2 regions of the Paenibacillus sp. NPDC056579 genome follow, and region 1 is predicted to be linked to the other one. Evidence: riboswitches for the same ligand, from Rfam matches in the RefSeq annotation. Region 1 holds a riboswitch; the other holds the start of a gene.
The links. Region 1 has a riboswitch for cyclic di-GMP ahead of ACFQ88_RS16985 (chemotaxis protein CheX). Riboswitches for the same ligand answer to the same signal wherever they lie in the genome.
Positions count from the first base shown of each region.

Region 1 (7,277 bases):
TCGATCAGCACGATTGCATTCGTCACGACAATCCCGATAAGCATCATAAAGCCGATCAGTGATGTAATATTCAGCGACTCTCCGGTTAACAATAAGGCCAATAGTCCGCCGATTGCGGCGAATGGCAGGGAGAACAGAATCGCGAAAGGAGCTCCCGCATTCCCGAAGGCAAGCACCATAACGAGATACACGATACATACCGCCGCACCCATCGCCACGAACAATTGCGAGAAGCTTTCTTCAATGTCGGCGCTGACACCCTTCACTTCCCGCGATACGCCGTCCGGAAGCTGAATGGAGCCGAGAGCTGCCGATACTTTATTGCTCACGCCCGATTTGTTTGCATCATCGATTTTGGCGGTGATCGTAACCACCTGCTCCCGTTTTTCTCTTTGCAGCGAAGCAGGAGCTTGTTTTTCTTTGATTTTGGCTACTTCATTCAAATATACGGTATTGCCGTTAGAAGCTTTCAGCGGAATTTTGCCGATCTTCTCCAGCGAGTTTTTATCCGCCTTGGCCAGCTCCACCGTCGTTGTGTACAAGATGTTGTCAAAGCGCAAATCGCCAAGATTATCTTTGGCAATCCAGCTTCTGGCGGTGTCGCGAATAACAGCCGAGCTCAAGCCGAACTGACGGGCCTTTTGCTGATCGACCTCTATTTCCACCTCCGTCTTGGAATCGCTCAAGCTATCCTCGATTTCCGACAGTTCCGGGAATTGCTGCATTTGCTGTTTGATCAGGGCGGCGGCTTCTTCCAGCTGCTTCTGGTCGTCCCCCTTCAGAGCGTAAGAGAAGTCGGTCGAGGACACGCCTCCTCCGCCCCCGGCCAGCGTTCTTGGAGTCACCTCCGAGCCTTTGGGCAGCTCGTTTAGAATGAGCTCCTGATATTGCTTTTTCACCTGTTCAGGGTCAACCTTCTCATTCACCTCGGTATACACCTCGGATTGATAGGCTACCTGATCGGTTTTGCCGCCGTAGCCGACTAGCGCCTCCACATAAGTGAACAGCGGCTCTCCCGTGCTGTCTTTCGCATCGCGAAGCATCGCTTCGATCTGCTTGGTTTGCTGGTCCGTACTCTCGAATGAAGTCTCATACGGGAGCTTGATTTCGTAGTACATTTGCCGTTCGGCGTCCGCGCTTGGAATAAAGCTCACCGCCAAATTCGGAACAACCGTGGCCAATGTCAGAACAAGAATTAGTGCTGAAGCAATCAAGGTCTTGCCGCGGTTGTTAAGACACCATTGCAGCACCTTCTCATAAAAAACTTGAACCCGTCCGCGTTTGGTTTCATCATGATGGGCGATGCTCTTGCCGCGCAGCACCAGCAGCTTGGCCATCATAGGGATGACGGTGAGTGCCACCAGCAGAGAAGCAAGCAGCGCACAAGCTAGCGTGATAGCGAACGGCCGGAAAAACTCGCCCGCAATGCCGCTGACCATCCCGATCGGAGCAAATACCCCTACGGTCGCCAAAGTGGAAGACGTAATCGCCATAGACACTTGCTTCGTAGCCAGCTTGATGACCGATTCATTGCGCTCATGGGCTTTTTGCAGCGATGCGTAAATATTCTCGATAACGACGATACTATCATCGACGACGCGTCCGACAGCGATGAACATACCGCCCAGCGTCATGATGTTCAGCGTAATGCCCAGCTGCGACATCATCAGCAATGTAATCAGAATCGATAAAGGAATCGACACGAGAACGATCAGCGTCATTCTCACATTGCGCAAGAACAGCAAAATCATAATTGATGCCAGCAATGCACCGGAGATGCCTTCCTTCAGCATGCCGTTGACGGATTCTTTCACCTGATCCGCACTGTTATAAACCGATTTGAACGTGATGCCCGGCATCGTTTGCTGCCATTGCTCTATCAGCTTGTCGGCGTCATCGGAAAATTCGACCGCATTGGCTGCCTTGGTCTTATACAAATGAATGCCGATAGCCGGCTTGCCGTCGAACCGCGCGTTGAATGTCGCATCCGTTACGGCCTTGATTTTGGCAACCTGGTCCAGAGTGATTGTGCTGCCGTTACCGATGGTCAGCTCCATCTTCTCCAAATTGTATAAGCTGTCCAGATCGCCCGTGACTCTGGCCATCTTCGTATTGCCGTCAAAATCGACCGAACCGATAGGACCTTTGGACAAAGCATTGCGAAGCGACGCTGTGACTTGGGCCGGCGTTAAACCGAAGCTGTTCAATGCATCGGCATCCAGCTGAATATCCATGGAGGTTTCTCTCGAACCGACGGAGTCGACATGGTCAATCCCTTGCATCGCCTCGAAGCCCGGCTCGATCTGATCCTCGTACAGCTTGTCCAGCTCCGTCTGGCTCATGCCGTTGTCGGCATAGATCGCTAAGTAATAAGCGGGAATCGAAGCGAAGCCGAACGTCGATACCTTCGGTCTATCCGCCGTCGCGGGAAGCTTCACTTCCTGAACGAGGCTCTCGATGTCCTGCTTCCGCTTATCGGTATCCGCGTTCTGCTTCAATTGAACGATGATCGTTGACATATTATCGCTGGAGGTCGAGGTCAACGTATCGAGATCCTCCAGGTTCGCCACTTTATCTTCGAGCGGCTTGGTGACCTCTTCCATAACATCCCGAGGAGGTCCCGGGTAAGTAGTAGATATAAGAACGACCGGAAACGAAACATCCGGCATATTCTCCACCTTCAATGTGGATGCCGAGTATAAGCCTCCGCCCATCAGCAAGGCGATAATGATGAATACCGCGGCCACATTTTTCATGGAGAAATGGGTCAATCGATCCATTGCTTTCCCTCCTAAATTCAAACGACTTTACTAAAAGTACACGACGAATATGAACGGAGCATGAACACGGCGATACATCCGCGGTAGTAAATTTTGCAAAACAAAATACCCCACAAAGTGAAGCTTTGGCTTCGAAGTCCATCAGACACTTTGCGGGGAGTCCCGATCCAAACTATTTACATGCAAAAAACAGAGCCTCGCCTCGGATCTATTGCCCATCCAACACTAAAGCTCTGTTCACGTCTTGACTCTACTATACCGAATTGAATCCGCTGCCGGCCAGCTGAAAATGTTGCTACTATTACCACCGATATAATCCGCGCCTGCTCTTTCGGGACGACAAAAAAACCACAAGCCGATGGCCTGCGGTTGAATGATTTGAACGATGCTATAGTGCCAGCTTCGGCCTCTGAAACGAAAGCTTGAAGGTCGTTTCCCGGTCCGTGCTTTGAAATGAAATATCGCCGTTGTTTTTGGTCATGATTTGCTTGCAAATGGCTAGTCCCAGGCCGGTTCCGTTCGTTTTGTTCGTGACAAAAGGAGCAAAGAGCGTCTTGGCCAGCTCCGCGGGGATGGCGGGACCGTTATTGCCTATCCATATCCACGTATGATCCTGATCCTCGAAAGCTTTGATCGATATGATCTTTTCGTATTTAACCTCCGACAACGCATCGATCCCGTTATTAAGCAGGTTGTTCAATACTTGCTGAAAGGCGAGCTTTTGTACCCGAAGCGTTATGGAGTCGGGAATGTCCACCTTCAAAACTACATTCTCGTTAATAAGCCTCGGATTCAGCAAAGACAGATTGTATTCCAGTATCTGCTTCAGCGAAGTATCCGCAAGCTCTTCTTCTATAATAGGCCTTTTGGAAAAGCTGAGAAAGCCGGTCACCTGCATATGCATGTTGTTGCATTCCGCTTCTATGAATTCCAGATAAGCATCCGCCTTCTCCATCGGCAATGCTCTAAGGTTCGTACGCAGCAGCTGCAAAAAGCCTTTAATCGAAGTGAGGGGATTGCGGATTTCGTGAGCCATGCTGGCGGCCATCTTCCCGAGCAGCGTAATCCGGTCGTCATGCAGCTGATTAATAGCCATATCCTTTTCCTTCAGGTCGGAGATGGTCCGCTGCCAATAATTCTCGCACAGCAAAACTTCAAAATGATCGACCCGCAAGCAAATTTCACGAAACAGCTTTAAAGTAAGAAAATCGCTCCCGACCTCAATCAGCGACTTTCTCCACAAATGGGAACAGCGAATAATATCTATGATCTCAAGCTCTAATTCCTGATATTTTGCGCACCAATCGGGCACCACTTCCTGCAGCGGATGCTCGGTCATATCGATGTGCAAATCCGTTAAATAATCAAAATACACATCGGCTTTACGGTTCAAGCTGGCTGTATTGTAGTCTGCATGATGCCCTTTCATATATTGAAGCCATCTTTCTATAACCACTGGCTTACAGTCCCGCAATTGCTTTAGCAAAGGCTCTTCAACCATGATGAAAACCCGCCTATATGTAGTAGTGTGATCTATAATAACATATCACAAAGCCGATAGAAGTCCAATGCCAGTTTTTACAGGATTTTATATACATTTTGACTTTAGATTCGGACAACGGATGTTATGCAGAGATGTAGATGTTAAACTCTCCGATCGTTTCGATGGTAAGAGGAATGCTGAATACTTGACCGCCCCATTCATAGGCCGAGTCGTTAACAAGATTCGGCGGGGTAATGTCTACCTCGATGCCCTGCTGGTACAATAGCGTGCTTGCGTTTCCGCTGATCATATTACCCAATTCTCCGACCGCGCTTTGGCACAGCTCATCGAATTGAGTGACGGGATAGCCGCCCATCATCCCGGAAACCATCCGGAAGGCTACCGTCTCGGGAAATCCGAATAAAATATCCTTGTTCATTTGCCCCAAAATGCCAATCTTCAGCCACACATAATCGTCCGCATAGTGAATCGTTCTCATACTAAGTTGACCTACGACCGGTTTGATTTGAATCAAGGTCTCGATAACATGAAGAGACGAGGTTAGGAACGGATTCACGAAATTCGCTTGCACACAATACAACCCCTTTTCAAATAAAATAGGTGAGAAACCTCTACCCAGGCCTTTCAAAAGATGAGCGACCGCGTTCAAAGGTAGGTTTAATCGCCAAATAGAATTTTTCATCCGATGATATTCGGAATCTTATAAATTCTATTGTGGTAAATAAAAAAAACTGCCCGAAATTGGGCAGTCTTGTTGTACAAGAACTGAAATATAGCGCAATTTCGGTAACCCAGCCGCCGTAGGATATTCGATAGTCCCTTAGGCCTGAGGCTTTGCGTCCTTGCTTTTCAGCAAGTTTGCCTTTTCGGTTTGTCGATGGATGTGATGTAACAAAACTAAACACATTGTAGCACATAAGCTGATAAAATAGTACCAGTTCCGTATATTTTTTCTTCCGGACCCGCGACTTTGCTCCTAAATCGGCGCCAGCTCCGACTCTTCCGTGATAGAATTTTGGAACTAAGCATAATTGCTTACTTCACACGAAACAAGGCTGTGAAAAGGGAATGAGCAAGGATACCGAAGAATCTCCTTCCTCATTTTCCTTTTTTTGTATATGATAATGTGGAGGCAAAAGCATTAGGAAGGAGGTTATTATTATGGAAAACAAGCCTGTTGTGAAACAAATCGAAACGATATATATACCGGTTACCAATGCGCTGTCATCCGCTGCATGGTATGAACGGCATCTGGGACTGACCTTTCTTAGACCGCCGTGCGAGGATCAAGCCCAACTAAAGGTCGGATCGAATCAATCCATCTTTCTAATACGGACGGAAGAACGGACCACCTTGAATTACAAATCCATAGACGATCCTGAAATGGCGGCGCTAACCGTAGAAGTCTACGATATCGAAGATTTGCATGCGCGGATGGTAGAGAACGGTGTAAAAACAGACTCGTTTGCGGATAACGGCGGCTGCGGGATCAGCTTTCATGCCTATGACCCGGATGGGAATAAGCTGCATCTATGGGGCGGCTGGCCAACCAAAACCAATGAAAGAGGCTAGATCCATGAATCAAGTTAGGTTAGTTAGCGATCTCCAACGATCCAAGGAATATTACAAAAACCAGCTGGGATGTACTGTGGATAGCTGGGGACATGCGGAACGCAAGGAGCCCCGTCTTGGATTTATTTTATATGAAGCGGAGCATGCAGATGCTGTCCGGCCGAACCGCAAGCCTCGCGTCGCCAACTATCCGAAGCAATGGGAAGGCCCGCTCTGCGGCATCGATTCATATGCTTATACGGACTGGGACCGGATTGATGATCTGCTTGAGCAATTTCGCTCCGACGGAGCTGTGATTCATTACGAAATGAAGCTTGAAGATCAAGGCGATATGCTATGGAAGGAATTTGCGGTTAGCGACCCGGATCAGTACGTCATTGTATTCGGCGCCGGGAAAATGAAGTGATTGATGTCCTGACTGACTATTTAAAGAAGGGAATGGTCTTCATTGGTTCCAATTCAGATTAGTGGCACCGCCGTTGTCCTGTTGGTAAAAAATCTCGAGCAATCGATCCAATTTTACACTTGTCTCGGATTTGCCTACGAGGCCATAGGCGGGAACATCAAGCACCATCACGTCTCGCGGGATAAACTGACTCTCATTCTGCTGCAAGCCCGGCACGAGGACGATGTGAAGCCGCTCAGTTCCATGTACGAGGAGCAGTACTTCGACGTGTTCTGTTATACGAACGCCGTCGACTTGTTGTTTAGCGAATTAGCCGGCAGCCATGTCACCATAGCTAGAGCCCCTCACTATTCCCTGCAGTGGAGCGAATTTACAATCCAGGATTGCAATGGGTATAGCATCGCGTTTGGCGGCGGCATCGTCAATCCCGAGCTTGCACTGGAAGAATTAAGAAGCTAATTAAAGCAAAAAAAAGTAGTTAGGTACACCACATACCCCCTACTTTTTCATGTATAATAAGGGAGATACCAACTAGACGGGAACTTGTAAATACACAAACCTCCTTGGGGTGGTGGGACGCAAGTGAAGAAACGTGCCGTGTTTTTAGGAAGAAAGCAACAGATTGAAGGCGTTTACAGTGTGACCAGTCGAAGCCAATTGGCTGAACTGGCCGATGTGTATCCGGAAGTGGTGAATGAGGACAATGTGGAGGAGCATGCGGCTGCTTTAAAAAAGGTCGAAGTCGCCTTCTCCACTTGGGGAATGCCGACCTTCTCCCAAGAAAACATCCGACGTTATTTGCCGAATTTGAAAGCGCTCTTTTACGCTGCGGGCAGCGTCCAGCGCTTTGCAAGACCGTTTCTGCATTCGGACATTATCGTCGTCAGCGCCTGGGCCGCCAATGCGGTTCCGGTTGCCGAGTTCACGGCCGGCCAAATCGTGCTGGCCAACAAAGGCTTTTTCCAGTCCGCCATGAGGTCCAAGGAAGCCCGTTCCGAAGCGTCGAGGTACGCGC
Region 1 is NZ_JBHTVD010000003.1:981,279-988,555, forward strand. It holds gene ACFQ88_RS16975 (efflux RND transporter permease subunit) at 1-2,780, opposite strand, end outside; gene ACFQ88_RS16980 (sensor histidine kinase) at 3,169-4,209, opposite strand; gene ACFQ88_RS16985 (chemotaxis protein CheX) at 4,406-4,855, opposite strand; cyclic di-GMP riboswitch class I at 5,067-5,157, opposite strand; gene ACFQ88_RS16990 (VOC family protein) at 5,446-5,856, shown strand; gene ACFQ88_RS16995 (VOC family protein) at 5,861-6,262, shown strand; gene ACFQ88_RS17000 (bleomycin resistance protein) at 6,305-6,721, shown strand; gene ACFQ88_RS17005 (hydroxyacid dehydrogenase) at 6,845-7,277, shown strand, end outside.

Region 2 (7,277 bases), on a different contig from region 1:
TGGAAAAAGAAGAGAACAAAGAATTGAAGCTCCGCGTTTATATTACTCACAGCCATGGAGACCACGCCCACTATGGCATGAGCTTGGACACTCCGACGGAAGAGGATGAAGTGGTAAGCACGGACAAAGGCATCGACGTGATTTTGAAAAAAGACGAGCCGCTGCTGGACGGAGTACGCATCGACTATTTCTATACGCCGGAAGAAGGCTTCGCCGTAACCAATCCTAGCAAGGGCAATCACGGGGACCACTAAGCCGTTTTGCGATAGGAAAGGATTTGGTTTACTATGGCGAACGATATTCGCGTCTGCGATAAATGCAAGCATATGAAAATGAAGACGGCTGTACCGAAGCTTCAGAAGCTGGCTCCCGGTACGGAGATCAAGATCGGCTGCAAATCGTACTGCGGACCTTGCTCGCGGTTTGCATTTATCTTCATTAACGGAAGGTATGTAACCGGAGCCACGGAAGACGAAGCTATCGAGAAAGCGGCGAAATATATCAAAAAATCGTGATTCAGCGTTGATACGACGAATCCATGACAGAAACCGAGAAGCCTGGCGCAAGCAGCCGGGCTTTTTTTGTGTGTAAAGATAGGGGAAGCGGCTAACTTTTTTGTAAAGACAAAAACAGCGGTTTGCAGTATAATGGGAAAATCTTTTTATTTATTTACCTATGGTAAATAAAACGGACGTACTAGATTTACCGTAAAGGGGCACACCGTATGCAGCGTTTACTCCGCTTTTTGCAAGACTATCATCCTATCGTTCATGTTCTTCTGCTAGGCACGATCCTCGCCCGAACCGCTTCATCCATGAGTATGCCTTTTCTGGCCATTTACTTATCGAAACAATCGCATATAAACCCCGTCCTTATAGGCTTGATCGTTGGCCTGGGCCCATTGGCGGCTACCGTCGGCGGATTTGTCGGCGGCGCTTTGTCGGACAGGCTGGGGCGCAAAACGATCATGCTGTTCGCCTTGTCCGGCTGGGTCGTCGTTTTTGGAGGATTCGCGATGGTCAAGTCTCCGCTTGCCTTCATGCTGCTGAATATGCTGAACGGACTATGCCGCTCCTTGTATGAGCCGGTGTCTCAAGCACTGATGGCCGATGTAACGGAGCGTGAAAAAAGGCTGAAAGTATTTTCCTTGCGCTACATTGCCATCAACGTTGGTGTGGCGGTGGGTCCACTGCTTGGCGCTTTTTTCAGCACAATGGAGGTTTGGCTTCCATTCATGGCTACAGGCTTGATTTACTTGCTGTATGCGATCGGATTGTACGTGCTGCTGCTGCGATTCGGAATCAAGCGGATTGAGGGGGAGAAACGGAGCGACATAACGATAAAGTCCTCCTGGAATGTCGTACGTGCGGACCGGGTGTTCCGTTATTATATCGGCGGATCGATAATGGGGGCTATCGGGTATGCCCAAATGACGGTGACTTTATCGCAATATGTGGAGCAAAATGTAGCAGGCGGCGCGGCGCTGTTCGCCATGCTGATGAGCTTGAATGCGGTTGTCGTCGTCTTGTTTCAAGTGCCGCTGTCGCGGATGTTCGAACGCTGGGGGCCGATGGTTGCTATTACCGCAGGCAATGTATTGTTCGCCGTCGGAGATATCGGTTTTGCCGTATCCGCAGGCTGGTTCGGCTTTATGGTATCGATGTTCTTTTTCACGTTGGGTGAAATTCTCAATTACCCTCAAGCGAACGTGCTCGTCGACCAATTGGCGCCGGAGGGGATGAGAGGGACCTATTTCGGAGCTCAGTCGTTTAACAATGTCGGGCATTTTGTAGGTCCGTTGGTGGGGGGCGTTCTTCTTACTCATTGGGGCGGTCCGTCCTTATTTACGACTATGGCTGTTATTACGCTAGCGGGTACATGGTTTTACTACAGAGGACAAATTTTATACAAAATGAGTCTTAAGTCCGTAGAAACGGAACAAAAATAGGAAATTTGAATTATGTATTCCATTGGTCCTATCTTATATGCTATTCTTGTCGTATTTCATTACACGAATTGACAAATTTCGAACTCGAAAAAGGCAAAACAGGCGAAAGCCTGCGACGCAAAGCTAAAGGGGCTAAGGATCTTCTCAGGAGCAAACCTGCCAGCCAGCTGCCGAAGGAACGGTGATACGCATATATAGCGGACTCCCGCCTAGGTGACGAGGAGTTTTTTCTCATGTTTCGAGTACACACAATCAAAGGAAGGAGAGAGATCATGTCGAACGAAGAACGGGAGTTTATGACCAGACAAGGCTTTTTCACAAAAATCGGCAGCAATCTGATCGGAGTCTATTTGTCGAATGAAGGCCCTAAAATGTTTATAAACCAGGAAGTGTTCGATCTGCACAATCCATGCTGGGATGTAGAGATGGTGATGGGCAAAAACAGCCATTTGCTGACGTTTTACTGGCGCGGCGAAGTGAAATTTTCGTTCCGGTGCGATTTTGTCAATGACTTGTTCTTAAGTCTGTATGACTACTTGAGCTGTCGTGCCGAAGCAAGACGTTTAGCCTAATAAAAGCGATGATAGCGCTTGTTGCTCAAACGACGTAGGGATCAAGGATTAGCGGTTATGCACCGAGCCGGATGATTGAGCATACCTTGCATAGGAGTAGAAATCATGACAAATGCCTATGATCCGGAAACACGCCAAGTAACTAGGTATGCCGGATACAAGCTGCCTATGGGAGGAGTGCAACCGTGGACCAGTCCGACTATGGCTCGGCCGCCTTGTTCGAACATCGGTTTTGGCTTCAAGTGCTTGGCGATCATGCCCGCTTCATCTTCAATGCGCTCGCCCCGAACGAACAGGAAGAAATAGAGCGCACAAGCTGCTTTATAGCCGCTTTCGATCGATTGCTGGAGCGGGCAAGGCAGCATGATGGTGTATCCCAAATGATGGAACTGAATCAGGCGGCATTTCAAAAAGCCCAGGAGATCCGGCTCTTCAAGCTTCATCTGCTGGAACGCTCGCTTGCAGGCCGCATAGGCATTCAGCTTTCCCCCACTTTCTTGAACCATATGGTGAATGAGGTTGAGGAATATTTGAGGGTGCTGCCCTTCTTGCTGGAAGGGGAAACGCCGCCCGTATTTGACGAAGTGCACCATCATTTGATCTGGCTCTCGGATACGTCAGGTCATGCCGGTATCATTGCAGCAGAGCTTGATATAACGGAAAAACGGCTGATTGAGATGAGCAGGACGTTCGAGGCGCATTTTACCGATTTTTATGTAAAAGCTATCGAGCTGGCAGGATATATGAGAACGAATCTGCATGATTTTCCGGCATTGTCCCGTTTTCATAAGGAAGTTGAGCTGGAGTCGGCGCTGTTCCGCGAGTTTTTGCGGGAGCTGGAGGAGCTGGCTCTGAGCAAAGAAATGCTAGGTACGGTACAGCCTCTAATAGCGGACCATATGGCCCGCGAGCTGTGCTATTATTTGACGAAGCTGGCGCAGACGGCAGGAGTCAAACGACCGAATTGCGATCCCGCCAAGCCTCGAACCGGAGCATAACGATAGGTTTTCTAACCACGATAGAATCTTCGAATAAAGCATGCTTTACTGCACGAACGGGCAGTAGGGGGTGCTTTTTTTATGGAGAAAAAAGCGCTGGACCTGCTTTGTCGGACTGCGCTTACTGCTGCAGACAAAGATCGAGCATCGTTCTGGCTGCAAAAGATAGCGGGACGTCCTTTAACGTCACGATCCCGATATGCCGGGGCGGTATGGGCGGCTCCAGCTGCAGGGCGAACAGCTCGCCGGAGGAAAGCTCATCCTCGGCGAATTGCGCCGTAACGCAGGAAATGCCTAGGCCGGTTTTGGCGAATTGGATGAGCAGATCCATGCTGCCCAGCTCGAACTCGGGAACGAGCCGCACCTGCTGGCTATGAAAATACCGGTCGATATAGCTGCGCATGCTGCTGTCTTTTTCCAGCATGATGATTGGGTAGGCGGCCAGTTCGGCGGCGGAGACCGGCTGGTCCTTTAAATGCCCGAAGCTTGCTCCTGCGATAAAGATATCGTGCAGCGGCTTCCACGGACGAATGGTCAGCTGCGGATCTTCTGCCGGTAAATTGATGATGCCGAAATCGATCTTGCCTTCTTTTAGCAGCTTGATCGTCTCATGAGAGGTCCGGTTCGTAATATGCAGCTTTACATCGGGATATTGCTTGTGGAACCGCTCGAGGTAAGGAAGCAAAATATGCTTGCACAGCGTATCGTTGGCTCCGATATGGACGACGCCTCCAAGCATTTGGTGCATCTCGGTCAATTTCCGTTCCGCTTCCGTCAGAAGGCTGAAGGCCTGATCGACATAGCGCAGCAGCACCTCTCCTTCCACCGTCAGCTTCACCCCGCGGGATGTGCGGAAGAACAGCGGCCCGCCCAGCTTTTCCTCGAGCTGCTTCATCGAATGGCTTACCGCCGGCTGAGTAATATACAGCGCTTCCGCCGCTCGGGAGAAGCTGCCTGTCTTGGCGATGGCGAGAAATACCCGGTACCCGTCCAGATGATGCTCCATTACCTATTACCTCCACTTATATAAGCTATCTATATTATTCATTATTCTAATATCATATCACAGAATATAATGAGATCGTAAAAGAAACCTCAGCTGAATGAATCAAATGGAGCTTAAGAGGTTGTTACGGATGGAGTAGCCGAGGTTTTTTGTCAAAACAATGAGAGAGGAAGCGGTGCGAAATGAAAGGAACGGTAACGGCTGTCGTGGGAGCTAACTGGGGAGATGAAGGCAAGGGCAAGGTGACGGACCGAATGGGGGCGGCCGCCGATGCGGTGATCCGGTTTCAAGGCGGCAACAATGCAGGCCATACGATCATTAACGAGTACGGGAAATTTGTGCTGCATATGCTTCCTTCAGGCGTGTTTCACGAACATGTAGTGAATGTGCTGGGTCCCGGGGTAGCGCTTAATATGAGCGGGCTGATCCATGAGTACAATCAGCTGATGTCAAGGAATGTGCCGAAGCCGCAGCTGCAGATATCCGACCGGTGCCAGGTAGTGGTTCCCTATCATATTCTATTCGATGAGCTGGAGGAGGAGAGGCTGGGGAGCAGGCAGTTCGGTTCGACCAAATCCGGTATTGCTCCGTTTTATGCCGATAAATATGCGAAGCTGGGTATCCAAGTGGCGGATTTGTACGATCAAGACCGGCTGAGCGCCAAGCTGAACCATGCATTGGAAGCGAAAAATACGTTGCTCGAGCATCTGTACGGGCGCAGCGCGATGGCTTCGGACCAGCTGGTAGAGCAGCTGATGCAGGAAGGGGAAATCATTCGACCCTTTGTCTGCGACACGACGGTACTAATGCACACAATGCTTCGTGAAGGGAAATCACTGCTCGTGGAAGGTCAGCTTGGATCGCTGCGCGATCCGGATCACGGCATTTACCCGTACTCGACGTCTTCTTCGACCTTGGCCGGCTTTGCTGCCGTTGGAGCGGGAATACCGCCATATGCAATCGGGCGCATTATTGCCGTAGCCAAAGCTTACTCCAGCTGTGTCGGCGCAGGGCCGTTCGTCACGGAGCTTCATGGAGCCGAAGGGGATGAGCTGCGTAATCGGGGCGGCGAATTCGGCGCCAAGACCGGACGGCCTCGCCGGACGGGCTGGTTCGACGCTGTTGCGACACGCTATGGCTGCATGCTGCAGGGGGCTACCGAGGTTGCGCTGTCAATGCTGGACGTGCTGAGCTATTTGGATCGAATCCCTGTATGTACGGCGTATGAAATTGATGGAGTAAGAACGGAACAATTCCCTACTACGGGGCTTCTGGAGCGTGCTGTTCCGGTCTACGAATGGCTGCCCGGCTGGAAATGCGACATTACTGGAATCGAAACATATGATGAGCTTCCGGAGGAAGCGAAGCAGTATGTCCGTTATCTCGAGCGGCAGATCGGCGTTCCGATTCGCGCTGTCTCTAATGGACCGAGACGGGAGCAATACATGGAGCGGACGGAATAATCCGAACTGGCAGCGGAGTTCTTGTATCTGATGGATGGACGGAGCTTGGAAGGCTAGCAGCGATCTTACCGGATGGCTGCAGCCGGAATGGCTGATCAGACCGGAACCTGCAGCACATCCGTTTGATCAAGCCTTTATAAAGGTAAACCCCGCCGTTGGACAGGTTCATCCATCTTTGTAGTAGATGGTAGGGAGAACGTCGTCCTTCGCGCGGGGTTTCTTTATTTGTTATGAGGAGAGCGGATATTAACGCTCCCGTTGTTCATTATCCGATGGCTTGTCCTGCCGCCAGCCGTACAGTCCGCCTTCGCCCATATACTGGTACAGGTTGCACTCAATCCGGCCGTTGAACAGCTTGCGTTTCTTGTCGGCAGGTCGTCCCATATAATGCTCCAGCTGCTTGCTCGGGCTCATTATAAAGACCGACCATGTCGGCATCTGCGAGGTGATGCCGCCCAGCTGGCGCAGCACCTTCTCGACCTCGCCCCGGTCGCCGAGACGTTCTCCGTAAGGCGGGTTCGTAATGATGCAGCCGTAATTGCCGGCGGGCTGGGCTTTGGCCACCGGCAGCACCTTCAGCGTCAGCTCCTTCGCGAGCCCGGCCGACTTCGCTGCCGCAAGCGCTACATCGATCGCCTCCGGATCGATGTCCGAGCCTGCGATCTCCAGCGGGACATCGTCCCGCACAAGATCGTAGGCTTCTTCCCGTGCCTCGGCCCATAGGGCCTCAGGCACGACGGGCCACGCCTCGGCTGCGAACGTTCTTCGCAGCCCTGGCGCCAGGTTCCACCCGATCATCGCCGCCTCGATCGGAATCGTTCCCGACCCGCAGAACGGGTCGTACAGCGGGCGTTCCGCCCGCCAGCGGCTCAGCAGCACCAGTGCTGCTGCCATCGTCTCCTTCAGCGGGGCTTCCGTAACGAGCTTACGGTAGCCTCGCTTGTGCAGCCCCACCCCGGTCGTGTCGAGCGTCAGCGTCGCCACGTCGTTCAGCAGCGCGACTTCGATCACGTAGCGCGCGCCGGTCTCGCGGAACCATTCGGTTTGGTACCGCTGCTTCATGCTTTCCACAATCGCTTTCTTCACAATGCCTTGGCAGGCAGGCACGCTGGACAGCTGCGACTTGTGGGAACGTCCCTCAACCGGGAACTCGGCGTTCTCAGGAATCCAGTCCGGCCACGGGAGCGCCTTGGTCCCTTCGAACAGCTCGTCGAACGTGCGGGCCTCGAACTGGCCCATCTTCACCAGCACACGGTCCGCCGTGCGCAGCCACAGGTTTGCCCGCGCGAT
Region 2 is NZ_JBHTVD010000002.1:569,921-577,197, forward strand. It holds gene ACFQ88_RS10090 (iron-sulfur cluster assembly accessory protein) at 1-254, shown strand, start outside; gene ACFQ88_RS10095 (YuzB family protein) at 288-515, shown strand; gene ACFQ88_RS10100 (MDR family MFS transporter) at 725-1,948, shown strand; cyclic di-GMP riboswitch class I at 2,031-2,123, shown strand; gene ACFQ88_RS10105 (hypothetical protein) at 2,221-2,520, shown strand; gene ACFQ88_RS10110 (DUF2935 domain-containing protein) at 2,706-3,518, shown strand; gene ACFQ88_RS10115 (LysR family transcriptional regulator) at 3,640-4,524, opposite strand; gene ACFQ88_RS10120 (adenylosuccinate synthase) at 4,707-5,987, shown strand; gene ACFQ88_RS10125 (THUMP domain-containing class I SAM-dependent RNA methyltransferase) at 6,234-7,277, opposite strand, start outside.
Region 2: another riboswitch for cyclic di-GMP. It lies ahead of ACFQ88_RS10105 (hypothetical protein); the one in region 1 lies ahead of ACFQ88_RS16985 (chemotaxis protein CheX).